DNA from 2 places in the Streptomyces sp. HUAS 31 genome. Region 1 is predicted to be linked to the other one. Evidence: predicted binding sites of a transcription regulator. Region 1 holds the regulator's gene; the other holds the start of a gene.
What was found. The regulator HspR, encoded in region 1, represses chaperone genes until heat shock. The targets are predictions, from matches to a motif close to TTGAGNNNNNNNNNCTCAA.

Region 1 (8,801 bases):
GTCGCCCTCCAGGACCCGGATCGCCGAGGCCGGTACGGCGGTGTCGGTGCCGGACGCGGGTGACGGCTGGGGGCCGAGCGCGGAGTACCACTCGAAGGCCGCGACCGCCGAGCCCATCCGCCGCTGGCTCGCGCTGACCTCGTCGTAGACCCCGCGCAGCAGCCGCGTCATGACCTCCTGCGGGGAGGTCGGCACCAGCCAGTCCATGTCGTCGGGGTCCGGGTGCAGCAGCGCCAACTCCAGCAGGCAGGGCACCGGATCCGCGTCGTGGCGCGGCACACGGCCGCGTCGTACGGCCCGGGAGTACACCCGGTCCCCGGCCTCGCACAGCCGGTCGGCACCGTGTGGATGCTCCTGCGCCCCGTGCCCGGCCATCGCCCATCCACCCCCGGTTCCTGCCTCTGTCGCCGGCTCGCTCGCCTCCGGAGCGCGGTGTCGACACCCCTGCCGGGACACACCGGCCGGGCGGGGCCTGGTCGACGGACCCATCGTGCTCGGCCGTGTCGGCCCCGCGGTTCGCTCGCGCTTCCGCAGCGCAACTATGCGCGGACCGGCCTTGCTCCGCAACACGGCTCCTACCGGGACGGCCGCCGTAAGATACCGGTTCGCCCCGTTATCAACGGGCCTCCGCACGTCGACTTGCAACAAGCTGATGGTGCATTTCCGGCCCTTGGCGGGCACGTGGAAGGGCGGGGCGTCCCCGGGGGAGTTCGCGAACAAGAAATCGCATACGACGTCAACGCGCGGGCGACCGGTACGGCCCGGCCGGCGGACGGTGCGCGAACGGCCAAGTGCCGCCGGGGCCCGGCCCCGGCGGCACTTGACGCGGTGAAGGTGCTACTGGCGTTACTTCAGCCCGAGCGAGTTGCAGTCCGCCTTGTACTTGGTGGTGCAGATGTCGCCCACCGTGTAGATCCCGTCGGCGACGACGGTCTCCTTGATGTTCTTCTCGGTCAGGGCGACCACGGGGACCAGCAGCGCCGGGATGTCCTTGTCGGTCGGGCTGTCGACCTGGTCCTGGGTGAGCGAGTCGAACTGGATGTCGTGGCCCTGGACCTTCGCCACGGCCATCTCGGCGGCGCTCTCGGCCTCCTGCGGGTACGACTTGTACACGCTCATGAACTGCTCGCCGCCCACGATGCGCTGCACGGCGTCCAGTTCGGCGTCCTGCCCGGTGATCGGCGGCAGCTCGGCGGCGCCGGCCGCCTGGAGCGCCTTGATGATGCCGCCGGCCATGCCGTCGTTGGCGGAGTAGACGCCCTTGATGTTGTTGACGCCGACGGCCTTGATCGCCTCGGCCATGTTGGCCTGGGCGTTCTCCGGCTTCCAGTCCTTGGTGTCGAAGGACTTGGCTATGTCCACCGCGCCCTTGAGCTCGGACATGGCGCCCGCCTTGAACTGCTTGGCGTTCGGGTCGGTGGGCGAGCCGTTCATCATGACGATCTTGTCGGAGGAGTCGACCGGGTTCATCGCCTCCAGGAGCGTGCGGCCCTGGACCTCGCCGACGAGTTCGTTGTCGAAGGAGACGTACGCGTCGATCGGTCCCTCGGCCAGGCGGTCGTAGGCGATGACGGGGATCCCGGCGTCCTTGGCCTTCTTCACACCGCCGGCGATGGCGTGCGAGTCGACGGCGTCCAGCAGGATCACGTCCACCTGGTCGTCGATCATCTGCTGGAGCTGCTCCGCCTGCTTCGAGGCCTCCGCGTCGGCGTTGCGGTAGACGACCTTGCCCTGCTTGTCGGTCAGCTCCTCGACCTTGTTCTTGATGATGGGGTAGTCGAACTTGTCGTAGCGCGTGTTCGCCGTCTCCGGCAGCAGCAGCCCGACGGTCACGTCGTTGCCCTTGGTCGGACTCGCCTCACTGCTGTCCCCGGTGACGCCCAGCGCCCCGCACGCGGCCAGCGAGAGGGTCATCGTGGACGCGGCGGCCACGGCGGTGGCGGTGCGGCGCAGGGGGCGCAAGGGACGCATAGAGAAGCTCACTTCTGGTGCCATCGGGACACGGGCGCGCCAACGCGCCCAGATGACTGAAAAGCCAACGCGCCGACGGCCCCCAGCGTCAAGCGGAATCACTTAACGAGTGCGCAACACCACGCTCCGCTGATCATGTGAAGACGGAGCGGAACGCCTCCAAACACCCCTTACAACCCCGTCACCAAACCTTGATCCGGCGCGCGACCAAGATCCGTACAACCAACCCCATTCCTCGCGGGTCCAGATGAGGACGGCGCCCACCGCCGTCCCGCACTCGACCAGAGGATCGAATGAACCCAGCCAGACGCACGACCGCCGCGGCCGCGGCGACGGTCGTGCTCGCCACCGCGGGCACCCTGCTCTCGACGGCCCCCGCATCCGCCGCCGTATCCTGCGCATCGCCGGTCTTCAAGCGGCAGTTCTTCGCGAACACGTCCTTTTCGGGCACACCGAAGCGGACGGACTGCGACACCGCGATCGACCAGAACTGGGGCACGAACGCCCCCGCTTCCGGCCTCCCGAAGGACAACTTCACCGTCCGCTGGACCGTGACCCGCGACTTCGGCTCGGGCGGCCCGTTCACCTTCGCCGCCTCCACCCAGGACGGCATCCGCGTCTACCTCGACGGCAGCCGCAAGGTCGACCTGTGGAAGAACGTGTCGACGACCGCGAAGAAGACGGTCGACCTCACCGTCCCGGCGGGTGAGCACACGCTGCGGATCGACTATGTGAACTGGACCGGAGCCGCGAACGTCAAGCTCACCTACACCCCCAGGACTTCGGCAACGGTCGACAAGATCAAGCCGCTCGCCCCCACGGGCGCGAAGGTCACGTACGACACGACCACCGGCAAGGCAAAGCTGACCTGGTCGAAGAGCCCGGAGATGGACCTCGCGGGCTACCGCGTGTACCGCCGCCTGAAGGACACCAGCACCTGGAAGAAGCTGACGACCACCACGGCGACCTCGTACACCGACACCCCGCCCCCGACCGGACAGACGTACTACTACGAGATCCGGGCGGTGGACAGGGCCGGCAACGAATCGACCGGCACCGCCGACCGGCCCGTCAGCACCCCCGACCGCACCGCGCCGGCGACCCCCTCCGGCGTCGCCGCGACCTCCGCCCAGCCGGGAATCAAGGTGTCCTGGAACGCGGTTCCGGGGGCGACGAAGTACCTGGTGCACCGGCGCTGGGAGTGGGACGGCGAGGATCCTGTCGTGCGGGTCGCGACGGTGACGGCCACCTCCTGGCTCGACACCACGGCCAGGGAGAACCTGGAGTACTCGTACTGGGTCACGGCCGTCGACGCCGTCGGCAACGCGTCCGCGAAATCGCCGGGCGTGTATGTCGCACGGGGCGACTGGGCGCCCTCAGCGCCGATCGGTGTGACGGCCACAACGACGAGCGGCGGCGTCGCGCTGACCTGGAAGCCCGCCACCACGCCCGTCACCGAGGACCTGTCGAGGTTCCGGATCTACCGCAACGGCCGGTTCGTCGAGGAACTCCGGGCCGGGCAGACCTCGTACACCGACAACGATGTGCGGCACAGCACCTCGTACGCCTACACCGTGACCGCCGTGGACACCCTGGGCCAGGAGTCCACCGCGTCGGCGCCGGCGACGGGTACCGCCCCGGCGACCGGTCTGGCCCCGGCGGCCGTCAGTGGGCTCAGCGGCGCCATGGACGGCTATGACATCGAGTTGCGGTGGCAGCCCAGCTCCGAGGAGGACGTCGACAGCTATCGCGTCTACCGCGGCCAGCTCGTCGACGGTGCGTGGGAGTACGAGGAGTGGGAGGAAGTCCACCAGACCTGGCGCGACGAGCCGCTGTACTACTCCCACGAGGTCTTCAACCCCACGGGCACGGAGGTCCGCTGGGCCGTGGTCGCCGAGGACTCCGCCGGCAACTCCCTCCCCCTCAGCGGTGAGGACTTCTCGTACGTCACCGTGACGGAACCGGTGGCTCCCCCAGAGGAGACCTGGTAGCACCACCGCGCCGTCCAGTCTCAGATTCCAGAGGACCCCATGACCCCAGCCAGACGCACGACCGCGGCCACCGCGACCGCCCTCGTGCTCGCCACCGCAGGCGGCCTGCTCACCACCCTGGCCACGCCCGCCTCCGCCGCCGTGACCTGCAACTCACCGGTCTTCAAGCGGCAGTTCTTCGCGAACACGGCCTTCTCCGGTACGCCGAAGAAGACCGACTGCGACACCGCGATCGACCAGAACTGGGGCACGAACGCCCCCGCCACGGGCCTCCCGAAGGACAACTTCGCCGTCCGCTGGACCCTGACCCGCGACTTCGGCTCCGGCGGCCCCTTCGCCCTCTCCGCCTCCGCTCTGGACGGCATCCGCGTCTACCTCGACGGCTCCCGCAAGGTCGACCTGTGGAAGAACACCTCCACGACCGTCTCGAAGACCGTCAACGTGACCGTCCCCGCGGGCAAGCACACCCTGCGCATCGACTACGTGAACTGGACAGGCAGCGCCCGCGTCAAGTTCGGCTACACCCCGAGGACCACGGCGACCGTCGACAAGGTCAAGCCGCTCGCCCCCACAGGTGCGAAGGTCACGTACGACACGACCACCGGCAAGGCAAAGCTGACCTGGTCGAAGAGCCCGGAGATGGACCTCGCGGGCTACCGCGTGTACCGCCGCCTCAAGGGCGCCTCCTTCGGCAGCGCGCCCCTCGCGACGACCACCTCCACCACGTACACCGACGCCACCCTCCCGCTGACCGGCGACACGTACTACTACGAGGTCCGCGCCTACGACAAGGCGGGCAACTCCTCGTCGGGTACGACCGACCAGGCCGTGGCCACGGTCGACCGGACGGCCCCGGTGCGGGTCGAGACCGTGTCGGCGCTGGGGACGACGGCGGGCAACGCCCTCACATGGAAGGCCTCGACGTCGAAGGACGTGCACCACTACCTGGTGTGGGGCGCGGAGGGCGGCCAGTCGGACATGGACGGCCCGCAGATCGTCCTCGGCACGTCCTGGACGGACTCCGTGGCACCCGCGGGCCTCGCCTACAACTACGAGGTGGTGGCCGTCGACGCCGCCGGGAACACCGCCCCGGTCTCCGACTCCGCGGTCGTCACCCGCCCCGTGGCATCGGCCGTCGCCGCCCCCACGGGTCTCACCGGCACAGCCGCCGACGCCTCCACGAAGGTGGCGTGGACCGCGGCCGAGGACGCCGGGGTCACCGGCTACCGCGTCTACCGCCGCACCACCCCCACCGGCGCCTGGAGCCTCCTGAGCACCACGTCCGGCACGTCGTACGCCGACACCTCCGCCCCGAAGGGCAAGGCGTACTACTACGTGGCCTCCGCCGACGCCCAGGACGCCGACTCCGCGCCCTCCGCGGAGACCACGGTCGACCGCCTGACACCGGCCACCGCGAGCGGACCGGCCGCGCCGAAGCTGACCCTCGTCACCGCGGGCATACCGGCGCGCAGTCCGATCCAGGTCACGGCTGCCCCCGGCGCGGGCGACGAGGCACGCGTCCTGAAGGGCTACTCCTGGGAGATCTCGGGCGCCTGCGGCAGCAGCGGCACCCGGTTCTCCACCACGGGGTCCCTCTCCTGGACTGCCCCCTACAACGGCCCCTGCATCGCCGAGGTGTACGCCGTGGACGCGTACGGCCGCCAGGGCACACAGAGCACCTCGCTGGAGTTCTTCGTCGGCCGCTGACGGTCGGCCACCGACCGCACAGGAAAGGGGCCCGGAGAATTCTCCGGGCCCCTTTTCCGTGCGCGGCCGTCTAGTCCTTCGGCTTCTTCGGGCGCCAGACCACCAACGCGCTGGTCTGCTGCACCTCCTGGTACGGGACCAGGTCGCGGCGGTACGACGCGTGTACCGCCGCCTCGCGCTGCTGCATCGCCGCCGCCGCGCCCTCCAGGGCGGACTGGAGTTCCGCCACCCGGGACTGGAGCGCGGCGACCTGGTTCTCCAGTTCGATGATGCGCTTGATGCCGGCCAGGTTGATGCCCTCGTCCTGCGACAACGCCTGCACCTGGCGGAGCAGTTCGATGTCGCGGGCCGAGTAGCGGCGGCCGCGGCCGGCCGTGCGGTCCGGGGACACCAGGCCCAGACGGTCGTACTGGCGCAGTGTCTGCGGGTGCAGGCCGGAGAGCTGGGCCGCCACCGAGATGACGTAGACCGGGGTTTCCTCGGTCAGTTCGTAAGGCCCGCGAAAATTGTCACCGCGTCGACGACCGTCCATCTCCGTCATGCTCCCTTCGCGGCCTGGAACAGCTCCGCCCGCGGGTCCTCGCCCGCGGTGGCCTCGCGATACGCCTCAAGCGCGTCACGAGCCTTCCCCGAAAGGTCCTTCGGGACACTCACCTCGACGGTGACCAGCAGGTCTCCGCGGGTGCCGTCCTTGCGGACCGCGCCCTTGCCCCGCGCCCGCATGGTGCGGCCGTTGGGCGTGCCGGGCGGCAGCTTCAGGGTGACCGGCGGTCCGCCCAGGGTGGGAACCCTGACCTCGCCGCCGAGGGCCGCCTCCGTGAACGTCACGGGGACGGTCACCGTGAGGTTGTCCTCCTTGCGGCCGAACACCGGGTGGGCGTCGACGTGCACGGTGACGTACAGATCGCCGGCCGGGCCGCCACGCTCGCCCGGCGCGCCCTTGCCGCGCAGCCGGATGCGCTGACCGTCCGACACCCCGGCGGGGATGCGGACCTGCATGGTCCTCGACGACTTCGCCCGGCCGCTGCCCTTGCACTCCATGCACGGGTGCTCGGCGATCAGGCCGCGCCCCTTGCAGTCCGGGCAGGGGTCGGTCAGCGAGAAGCCGCCGCCCGAACCCCGGGCCACCTGGCCGGTGCCGACGCAGGTCGGGCACACCCTGGGCGTGCCGTTCTTGTCGCCGGTGCCCGCGCACGCCTTGCACGGCGACTGCGAGGACATCCGCAGCGGGACCGTCGCACCCTCGATCGCCTCGGTGAAGCTGAGGCTGACCTCGGTGTCGATGTCCTGGCCGCGCCGGGGCTGAGTACGGGTGGTGCCCGCACCGCCGCGGTTGAACAGGCCCCCGAAGACGTCACCGAGTCCGCCGCCGAAGCCGCCGGCTCCTTGCTGGCTCCCGCCCTGCGCATTGCCTCCGAAGAGGTCGCCCAGGTCGAAGTTGAAGGAACCGCCGCCCGCGCCGCCCGGCCCCGGACGGAAGCCGCCGTTGCCGAAGAGGGCGCGTGCCTCGTCGTACTCCTTGCGCTTCTTGGGGTCGCCGAGGATGTCGTTCGCCTCGGAGATCTCCTTGAAACGCTCCTCCGCCTTGGCGTTGCCCTTGTTGGCGTCCGGGTGGAACTCGCGGGCGAGCTTCCGGTACGCCTTCTTGATCTCGGCCTCGGTGGCGTCCTTGGGGACGCCGAGGACCTTGTAGTAGTCCTTCTCGATGAAGTCCTTGGTGCTCATCCCCGACGTCCCTCCTTCCCCATCGTGTCTGAAACGTCAGCCCTCGTCCGGGCCACCGCTCTCCTTGTCGTCGGCCGCCTCGGCGGCAGACTCGTCCTTGACGGTCTGCGCGCCCGGCTGGGGCTCGGCGACGGCCACCCGCGCGGGGCGGATGGTGCGCTCGCCGATGCGATACCCCGGCTGGAGGATCGCGACGCAGGTCGTCTCGGTGACGTCCGGCGCGTAGGAGTGCATCAGCGCCTCGTGGATCGTCGGGTCGAAGGGCTCGCCCTCCTTGCCGAACTGCTGGAGGCCCATCTTGGCCGCGACGGTCTCCAGCGACTCCGCGACGGACTTGAACCCGCCGACGAGCTCGCCGTGTTCCCGTGCGCGGCCGATGTCGTCGAGCACGGGCAGGAGCTCGGTCAGGAGGCTCGCGACGGCGATCTCCTTGACCGTGATCCGGTCGCGCTCCACGCGGCGGCGGTAGTTCTGGTACTCGGCCTGGAGCCGCTGGAGGTCCATCGTGCGCTCGCCGAGCGCCGTACGGACCTGGTCCAGCTGGGCCACCAGACCGGCGTCTGCTGCTCCGTCCCCGGCCGGGGCCGCCCCTTCCTGAGGGGCGGCCTTCGGCTCGGCGTCGTCAGGGGTCGCGCCGGAGGGGACGTCGGGCTTCTCCTCGAAGCCCGGGGTCTCCTCCGTCATTACGCGACACCGTCCTTGCGCTCGTCGTCGACGATCTCGGCGTCCACGACGTCGTCGTCGGCCTTGGCGCCGGCGGCACCCTCGGGACCGCCCGCGGCCTGACCGGCCTGGGCGTCGGCGTACATGGCCTGGCCCACCTTCTGGGAGACCGCGGCGACCTTCTCGGTGGCGGTGCGGATCTCGGCGGTGTCCTCGCCCTTGAGCGCGGTCTTCAGCTCCTCGACGGCGGCCTCGACCTCCGTCTTGACCTCGCCGGGGACCTTGTCCTCGTTGTCCTTGAGGAACTTCTCCGTCTGGTAGACGAGCTGCTCGCCCTGGTTGCGGGACTCGGCCGCCTCGCGGCGGGCGTGGTCCTCCTCCGCGTACTTCTCGGCCTCTTCGCGCATCCGGTTGACCTCGTCCTTCGGCAGCGAGGAGCCACCGGTGACGGTCATCTTCTGCTCCTTGCCCGTGCCGAGGTCCTTCGCGGTCACGTGCATGATGCCGTTGGCGTCGATGTCGAAGGCGACCTCGATCTGCGGGACACCGCGCGGGGCCGGCGGCAGACCGGTCAGCTCGAACATCCCGAGCTTCTTGTTGTACGCCGCGATCTCGCGCTCGCCCTGGTAGACCTGGATCTGCACGGAGGGCTGGTTGTCCTCGGCGGTGGTGAAGATCTCGGACCGCTTGGTCGGGATCGTCGTGTTCCGCTCGATGAGCTTGGTCATGATGCCGCCCTTGGTC
Region 2 (8,801 bases), 2.8 Mb from region 1:
CTGCGAACAGGCGCCGCGCGACGGCCTCCTTCGCGTCGACTCCGACGGCGTACTGCACGTCCACGCCACTCGGCTCGCCGAACCCGCCACCTGGGCCTGGGCGATCGCGCACGCCGTCCTGCACCTCGGCTTCGGACACGTCCCCTCCAGGAAGGGCGCGCCCGTGCAGCCCGACCGCGCCGACCTCGCGGCACGGTGCGTCGCCGTCAACCGCTTCCTGCTCACCTTCCCCGTCGGCAAGGCCCCGGAGGACCTGCCGCTGACCTACCCGGCCGGCGACGAGGAACGGCTCGCCGCGCCCTGGCGGCGCGACGGCGTCCCCGCCGTGTACGAGGGCTGCGGCACGGCCGGCCCGGAGCCCGACCAGCTCCTCGTGGAGTGGACGGGCTGGTACGGGTCCCCTCCCGACCATCAGCTGGCCTTCGCCACGGCGCTCACCCGGACCGTCTCCACCGCGATGGACATGGCGGGCGGCCGCCGCGACTCCATGGTCGGCGAGCCCGTCAAGAAGCGGCCCTGGCAGTGGGCGCTGGAGTGGTTCATCACCTCCTACCCGCTGCTCGGCGGCATCGCGGCCGGCATCAAGCTGGTCGCCGACGCCGAACTCGCCCGTGCCCACGGCATCGCCGTCGCCGCCGTCAACGCGGAGGCCGGCGAGATCTACATCAACCCGCTGCGCCAGTTCGAGCCCGAGGAATGGCGGTTCATCCTCGCCCACGAGATGCTGCACGCCGCCCTGCGCCACGGCGACCGCTGCGGCACCCGCGACCCCTACCTGTTCAACGTCGCCTGCGACTACGTCATCAACGGCTGGCTGCGCGAGATGCAGGTCGGCGAGATGCCCCAAGGACTGCTGTACGACCAGGAGATGACCGGCCTGTCGGCCGAGGAGGTCTACGACCGGATCGCCGGCGACCTGCGCCGGATGCGCCGTCTCGCCACCCTGCGCGGCAAGGGCGTCGGCGACGTCCTCGGCGCCCCGCTCGGCGTACCCGGCGACTACGTCGACCTCGACGAGTTCTACCGCCGGGGCCTGTCCCAGGGCCTGGACCTGCACCAGCAGCACGAGCGCGGCTTCCTGCCCGGCGGCCTGGTCCAGGAGATCCGGGCGCTCAGCCATCCGCCGCTGCCCTGGGACGCCCGACTCGCCCGCTGGTTCGACGAGTTCGTGCCCCGCCCGGAACCGGTGCGGACCTACGCCCGGCCCTCGCGCCGGCAGGCCTCCACACCCGAAATCCCGCGCGCCGGACGCTACTTCCCGCCCGAGGAGATCGCCCGCTGCACCTTCGGCGTCGTCCTGGACACCTCCGGGTCCATGAGCACCGGCCTGCTCGGCAAGGCCCTCGGCGCGATCGCCTCGTACGCCGAGGCGCGGGACGTCCCGGCCGCGCGCGTGGTGTTCTGCGACGCGGGACCGTACGACGCCGGGTACGTGCCGGTCACCGACATCGCCGGACGGGTGCGGGTACGGGGCCGCGGCGGTACGGTCCTGCAGCCCGGGATCGACCTGTTGCTGCGGGCGGACGACTTCCCGGCCGGGGCGCCCGTCCTGGTCATCACGGACGGCTGGTGCGACGTGCTGCGGGTGCGGCGTGAGCACGCGTACCTGATTCCCCCGGGCCGTCGACTGCCGTTCACCCCGCGTGGGCCGGTCTTCCGGGTGAGTTGAGCCGGAGTGTGATCGGATGGGGGACACGGACCCCGGAAACGGGCCCCCATGCGAAAGGAAGAATCGTGGCTACCACGCGCTCCGCACACACCGTCTGGGAAGGCAACCTGCTCGAGGGCAACGGTGTCGTCAACTTCGACTCCTCCGGTGCCATCGCCGCGCAGCCGGTCACGTGGGCCTCGCGCTCGCAGGACGCGAACGGCAAGACCAGCCCCGAGGAGCTCATCGCCGCCGCGCACTCCAGCTGCTTCTCCATGGCGCTGTCGCACGCCCTGAACGGCGCCGGTACGCCGCCCACCAAGCTCGTCACCTCGGCCGACGTGAACTTCCAGCCGGGTGAGGGGATCACCGGGATCCACCTCACGGTGGAGGGGACGGTGCCCGGCATCGACAACGACGCGTTCGTCGCCGCCGCGGAGGACGCCAAGAAGAACTGCCCGGTCAGCCAGGCGCTGACGGGGACGACGATCACGCTGTCGGCGAAGTTGGCGTAGCGCTCCGCGGGGGAGCCGCGGTGGGTCGTCCGTTGTCTGCGGCGCCGTCGTGGCTGATCGCGCAGTTCCCCGCGCCCCTCGGGGGGCGGCCCTCCGGGCCTGCCCCCCGACCCCTGAGCGCCCGCTCAGTCTCCGTTTGGTACCCACCCCCAGGGTCACTCGCCCCATTGACAAGAGCCCACTCAAGTTTTGTGCTGGAGTTCAAGAGGTGCCCTGGCGGAAGGGGACAGTGATGGCACGCGCGGTCGGGATCGATCTCGGGACCACGAACTCGGTGGTCGCCGTTCTGGAGGGCGGCGAGCCCACTGTCGTCGCCAATGCGGAGGGGGCCAGGACCACACCGTCGGTCGTGGCCTTCGCCAAGAACGGCGAGGTGCTCGTGGGGGAGGTGGCCAAGCGGCAGGCGGTGACGAACGTCGACCGCACCGCCCGCTCCGTGAAGCGCTACATGGGCGACGGGAGCTGGCGCTTTCCCGACCAGGGCGACATCGACGGCACCCGCTACCGGGCCCAGGAGCTGTCGGCCCGGGTGCTCCAGAAGCTGAAGCGGGACGCCGAGGCGTATCTGGGCGAGGACGTCACCGACGCGGTGATCACCGTCCCCGCCTACTTCGACGACGCCCAGCGGCAGGCCACCAAGGAGGCCGGGGAGATCGCGGGTCTGAAGGTCCTCAGGATCATCAACGAGCCCACGGCCGCCGCCCTCGCCTACGGCCTGGACCGCGGCGAGGAGCAGACCGTGCTGGTCTTCGACCTCGGCGGCGGCACCTTCGACGTCTCGCTGCTGGAGATCGGCGACGGCGTCATCGAGGTCAAGGCCACCAACGGCGACACGCACCTCGGCGGCGACGACTGGGACCAGCGGGTCGTCGAGTACCTGGTGAAGAAGTTCAAGGGGCAGAACGGCATCGACCTCGGCAACGACAGGATGGCCGTCCAACGGCTGCGCGAAGGCGCCGAGAAAGCCAAGATCGAGCTGTCCAGCTCCTCCGAGACCACGATCAACCTGCCCTACATCACCGCCTCCGCCGAGGGCCCCCTCCACCTCGACGAGAAGCTGACCCGCGCCCAGTTCCAGGAGCTCACCGCCGACCTCCTCGACCGCTGCAAGACCCCCTTCCACCAGGCCGTCAAGGACGCCGGCATCAAGCTCTCCGCGGTCGACCACGTCATCCTCGTCGGCGGCTCCACGCGGATGCCCGCCGTCACCGACCTCGTGAAGGAACTCACCGGCAAGGACCCGCACAAGGGCGTCAACCCCGACGAGGTCGTGGCCGTCGGCGCGGCCCTCCAGGCCGGCGTCATCCGCGGCGACGTCAAGGACGTCCTCCTGCTCGACGTCACCCCGCTGTCCCTCGGCATCGAGACCAAGGGCGGCATCATGACGAAGCTCATCGAACGCAACACGACGATCCCGACCCGGCGTTCGGAGATCTTCACGACCGCCGCCGACAACCAGCCCTCCGTCGGCATCCAGGTCTACCAGGGCGAACGCGAGATCGCCTCGTACAACAAGAAGCTCGGCGTCTTCGACCTCACCGGCCTGCCGCCGGCCCCGCGCGGGGTGCCGCAGATCGAGGTCGCCTTCGACATCGACGCCAACGGCATCATGCACGTCTCCGCGAAGGACCTAGCGACGGGCCGCGAGCAGAAGATGACCGTGACCGGCGGCTCGGCGCTGCCGAAGGACGACATCGACCGGATGATGCGGGAGGCCGAGCAGTACGCCGAGGAGGACCACAAGCGCCGCGAGGCCGCCGAGACCCGCAACCAGGGCGAGCAGCTCGTCTACCAGACCGAGAAGTTCCTGCGCGAGAACGAGGACAAGGTCCCGGCGGAGACCCGGGCCGAGGTCGGGTCGGCGATCACGGAGCTGAAGGAGCAGCTGGAGCAGAACGTCGAGACGAACGTCCTGCGCACCGGCATCGAGAAGCTCGCCACGGTCAGCCAGAAGATGGGCCAGGCGATGTACGCCCAGTCCCAGCAGGCCCCCGCCGACGGCTCGGCCGACGCCGACGCCGGCACCGGCACCGAGCAGAGCGCCGCGCAGGACGACGACGTGGTCGACGCGGAGATCGTCGACGACGAGAAGGACCAGCGGGACCAGAAGGGCGGGGCCGCCTAGGAGCCCGCCTTCTCCCAGCCGCGCCGCTCCGGCCGCGGCCCCAGCTGCTCGGGGTCGCGGCTGCGGTACACCAGGTACGGCCGGAACAGGTACTGCACCGGCGCGCTGAACATGTGCACCAGCCGGGTGTACGGCACGAGCGCGATCAGCGCCATGCCGACCACCGCGTGGATCTGGTACAGCACCGGCACGCCCGCCATACGGTCCAGGTCCGGCTGGAGGGTGAACAGGCTGCGGGCCCAGGGGGCGATGGACTGCCGGTAGTCGTAGCCGTCGCCGGAGACATGGGTGAGCTTGGCGACCATGCCGAGCACGATCGCGCCGAGCAGGACGACGTACATCAGCTTGTCGTTGGCGGTCGTCGCCCGGAACACCGGCGCGTTCGTGCGGCGCCGGTAGATCAGCAGCAAGATCCCGGCGACGGTCAGGGCGCCGGCCGCGGTACCGCCGTAGAGGGAGAACAGGTGGTAGGTGTGCTCGCTCACGCCGAGCGAGTCCGTCCAGGACGCCGGGACGAACAGGCCCACCAGATGGCCGACCAGCACGAACAGGATGCCGTAGTGGAAGGCGGGCGAGGCGATGCTGAGCAGCCTCGACTCGTAGACCTGGGAGGAGCGGGTGGTCCAGCCGAAGCGGTCGTAGCGGTGCCGCCAGACCAGGCCGGCGACCAGCAGGGCGAAGGTGACGTAGGGCAGGACGCCCCAGAGCAGTGCGGTCATGGACGCACCCCCGTGCGTTCGGTCGGCAGTGTGGCGCACACCGCGTCCAGGACGGACGCGTACGGCGTGCCGAAGTCGGTCAGCCGGGCGCGGAGCTGCTCCAGGCACTCGCGGTGCTCCAGCAGCAGATCGTTCTCGCCGGTGCGGGCCGCGAACTCCAGTACCGCGGGCAGGAAGTCGGGCAGTTCCTCGCCCGTGAACTCCATGCCGTGGGCGCGGTAGACCTCCTTGAAGCGCAGCAGCGACATGCCGCGCCGCCGGGTGTCCCCGTCGAGCCACCAGGTCAGATAGAGGCTGTGCCGGTTCTTGAAGTCGAAGACCTGGACATAGTGCGCGGCCAGTTCGTCCGGCGGGGTGAGTGCCGCGTGGTCGGTGAACTCCCGCAGCTGCGGGGCGGCTTCGCGCAGCAGCGGCAGGCGCGCGCGGAAGTCGTCGTCCGGGTAGGTCAGACAGAGTGCGGCCGCCTGGTAGAGCACCTCGAACGACGGCATCACGCCTCCTCGGTGTCGGCTGTGCGGGTGGGTCCGGCGGCGTCGGCCGCGTCGTCGGAGGTCTGGCGTCTGCGCAGCACGTGGAAGTTCTCGACCGGCATCAGCGGCAGCAGCTTGCGGCCGCCGGAGTCCTGCCCGAAGGGGCCGTCCCCGCCCATCCCGGGCCCGCCCTCGTAGTCGAGGCTGCACCCCTGCGGCAGCGCCGACTCCTCCAGGCGCCGGGCGTCCGCGACCGCCGCCGTCGGAATGACGTACCGGTCCTCGTACTTGGCGACCGCCAGCAGCCGGTACATGTCCTCGATCTCCCCGGCCGCCATGCCCACGGCGGCCGGCACCGAGGGATCCGGTTCCTCGCCGAGGTTGATCGCGCGCATGTGGGAGCGCATCGCGGCGAGCTTCTCCAGCGAGGAGCGGACCGGGCCGATGGCGCCGGCCGTGAACATCTCCGCCAGGTACTCCAGCGGGATGCGCAGCGTGTCGATCGCGCCGAACAGGTTCCCGGCGTCCTCCCCGTCGTGCCCGGTCTCCGAGAGCGCGTCGACCACCGGTGACAGCGGCGGGATGTACCAGACCATCGGCATCGTCCGGTACTCCGGATGCAGCGGCAGCGCCACCCGGTACTTGCTGATCAGCGCGTGCGCGGGCGAGCGGCGTGCCGCCTCCAGCCAGTCGTAGGGGATCCCCGCCTCCTCGCACGCCCGCCGTACCTCGCGGTCCTCGGGGTCGAGGAAGACACCCAACTGCGCCTCGTACAGGTCCCGTTCGCGCGGGACGGAGGCCGCGGCCGTCACCCTGTCCGCGTCGTACAGCACCACCCCGAGATAGCGCAGCCGGCCCACGCACGTCTCCGAGCAGACCGTCGGCAGACCGACCTCGACGCGCGGATAGCACATCGTGCACTTCTCCGCCTTGCCGGTGGCGTGGTTGAAGTACACCTTCTTGTACGGGCATCCGGTCACGCACATCCGCCAGCCCCGGCAGCGGTCCTGGTCGACCAGGACGATGCCGTCCTCCGCCCGCTTGTACATCGCGCCCGACGGGCACGACGCCACACAGGACGGGTTCAGGCAGTGCTCGCAGATACGCGGCAGATAGAACATGAAGCTCTGCTCGAACTCGAACCGCACCTTCTCCGAAGCCTGCGTGCGCGTGCGCTCCACCATCGGGTCGAGGTCGCCGTAGGCGGGGGCGCCGGCGAGGTTGTCGTCCCAGTTCGACGACCACTCGATCTTCATCGGCTTGCCGTCGAGCTGCGAGATGGGCCGGGCCACCGGGTAGTCGTCGCCCAGCGGGGCGTCGGTGAGGTTCTTGTAGTCGTACGTCCAGGGCTCGTAGTAGTCCTTGATCTCCGGCAGTTCGGGGTTGGAGAAGATCCCCGCGAGCTTGCGCAGCCGGCCGCCCGCCTTCAGCTTCAGCGCGCCGCGCCGGTTCAGCTCCCAGCCGCCGCGCCAGCGCTCCTGGTCCTCGTAGCGGCGCGGATAGCCCTGGCCGGGGCGGGTCTCGACGTTGTTGAACCAGACGTACTCCATGCCGCGGCGGTTGGTCCACGCCTGCTTGCAGGTGACCGAGCAGGTGTGACAGCCGATGCACTTGTCGAGGTTCATCACCATGGCGATCTGGGCCATCGGACGCATCAGTACTCGACCTCCTGGCTGCGACGGCGGATCACCGTGACCTCGTCGCGCTGGTTGCCCGTCGGGCCCAGGTAGTTGAACGCCCAGGACAGCTGGGCGTAGCCGCCGACCAGATGGGACGGCTTGAGGATCAGCCGGGTCAGCGAGTTGTGGATGCCGCCCCGCCGGCCGGTGGTCTCCGTCCTCGGGACGGCGACCGTGCGTTCCTGCGCGTGGTGCATGTAGACGGTGCCGTGCGGTATCCGGTGCGAGACGACGGCCCGCGCGACGACCACGCCGTTGCGGTTGACCGCCTCGATCCAGTCGTTGTCGGCGACGCCGATGGCATCCGCGTCCTGCGGGGACATCCAGATGTTCTGCCCGCCCCGGGAGAGCGCCAGCATGAACAGGTTGTCCTGGTACTCGGAGTGGATGGACCACTTGTTGTGCGGGGTGAGGTAGCGGACCGTCACCTCCCGCTGCCCGTCCGGGCCGAGCCGCGGTTCGCCGAACAGCTTGTTCATGTCCAGCGGCGGCCGGTACACGGGGAGCGCCTCGCCGAGCTCGTGGATCCAGTCGTGGTCGAGGAAGAAGTGCTGGCGGCCGGTGAGCGTGTGCCACGGCTTGAGGTGCTCGGTGTTGAGCGTGAACGCGGTGTAGCGACGCCCGCCCGACTCGCTGCCCGACCACTCCGGCGAGGTGATCACCGGCACCGGCGCGGCCTGGGTGTCCGCGTACGTGGTCCGTCTGCCCTCGTGCTCGGCCGCCAGGTGCGCCATTTCCTGCCCGGTCCGCTCCTGAAGGGTGCGGAAACCCTGGGTGGCGAGGCGGCCGTTGGTGGTGCCGGACAGGGCGAGGATGGTGTTCGCCGCCTTCACGGCCGTGTCGAGCAGGGGGCGCCCGTCAGCGGTCGCGCCGTTCAGCAGCCGCAGGTCCTCGACCTCCTCGTCCGGGCGGAGCGTGATGCCCTTGGCAGGCAGGCCGAGTCGCTCCGCCAGCGGGCCCAGCGAGGCGAACTTGGCGCCGATCGCGGTGTAGTCCCGCTCCACGACCGTCAGGTTCGGCATGGTCCTGCCGGGCACCGGATCGCACTCCCCGCGCCGCCAGTCCAGGACCACCCCGCCCGGCTGGGCGATCTCACCCGGGGTGTCGTGCTGGAGCGGCGAGGCCACCAGGTCCTTGCGCACGCCCAGATGGCCGACGGCCAGCTCGCTCAGCCGCTCCGCGAGCGCCTTGAACGCCTCGAAGTCGGTGCGCGCCTGCCACGGCGGATCCACGGCCGGTGTGAAGGAGTGCACGTAGGGGTGCATGTCAGTGCTGGACAGGTCGTGCTTCTCGTACCAGGTGGCGGCGGGCAGGACGACGTCCGACAGCAGCGTCGACGACGTCTGCCGGAAGTCCAGCGACAGCAGCAGGTCGAGCTTGCCCTCGGGCGCCTCGTCATGCCAGGTCACCTCCTTCGGCCGGACGTCCTCGGGGGCCTCCTCGGCCCGCAGCGACGACTGCGTGCCCAGCAGATGCCGCGTGAAGTACTCCGCGCCCTTCGCCGACGAGCCCAGCAGATTCGCCCGCCACAGCGTCACGATCCGCGGCCAGTTCTCCGGCGCGTCCGGGTCCTCGCAGGCGAACTTCAGGGTGCCCGCGCGCAGTTCCGCCACCACCCGCGACACCGCGTCGCCGAACACCTCGC

Region 2: a site for HspR is predicted at 2,331-2,349, ahead of dnaK (molecular chaperone DnaK). Genes of this name have one in related genera too.

The regions. Positions count from the first base shown of each region.
Region 1 is NZ_CP116353.1:5,144,568-5,153,368, reverse strand. Features, by position in the region: gene PGH47_RS22970 (helix-turn-helix transcriptional regulator) at 1-375, opposite strand, end outside; gene PGH47_RS22965 (sugar ABC transporter substrate-binding protein) at 847-1,971, opposite strand; gene PGH47_RS22960 (PA14 domain-containing protein) at 2,265-3,962, shown strand; gene PGH47_RS22955 (fibronectin type III domain-containing protein) at 4,002-5,669, shown strand; gene PGH47_RS22950 (heat shock protein transcriptional repressor HspR) at 5,740-6,201, opposite strand; gene dnaJ (molecular chaperone DnaJ) at 6,207-7,394, opposite strand; gene grpE (nucleotide exchange factor GrpE) at 7,431-8,078, opposite strand; gene dnaK (molecular chaperone DnaK) at 8,078-8,801, opposite strand, start outside.
Region 2 is NZ_CP116353.1:7,913,290-7,922,090, forward strand. Features, by position in the region: gene PGH47_RS35080 (vWA domain-containing protein) at 1-1,669, shown strand, start outside; gene PGH47_RS35085 (OsmC family protein) at 1,735-2,163, shown strand; gene dnaK (molecular chaperone DnaK) at 2,396-4,288, shown strand; gene narI (respiratory nitrate reductase subunit gamma) at 4,285-5,007, opposite strand; gene narJ (nitrate reductase molybdenum cofactor assembly chaperone) at 5,004-5,498, opposite strand; gene narH (nitrate reductase subunit beta) at 5,498-7,132, opposite strand; gene PGH47_RS35110 (nitrate reductase subunit alpha) at 7,132-8,801, opposite strand, start outside.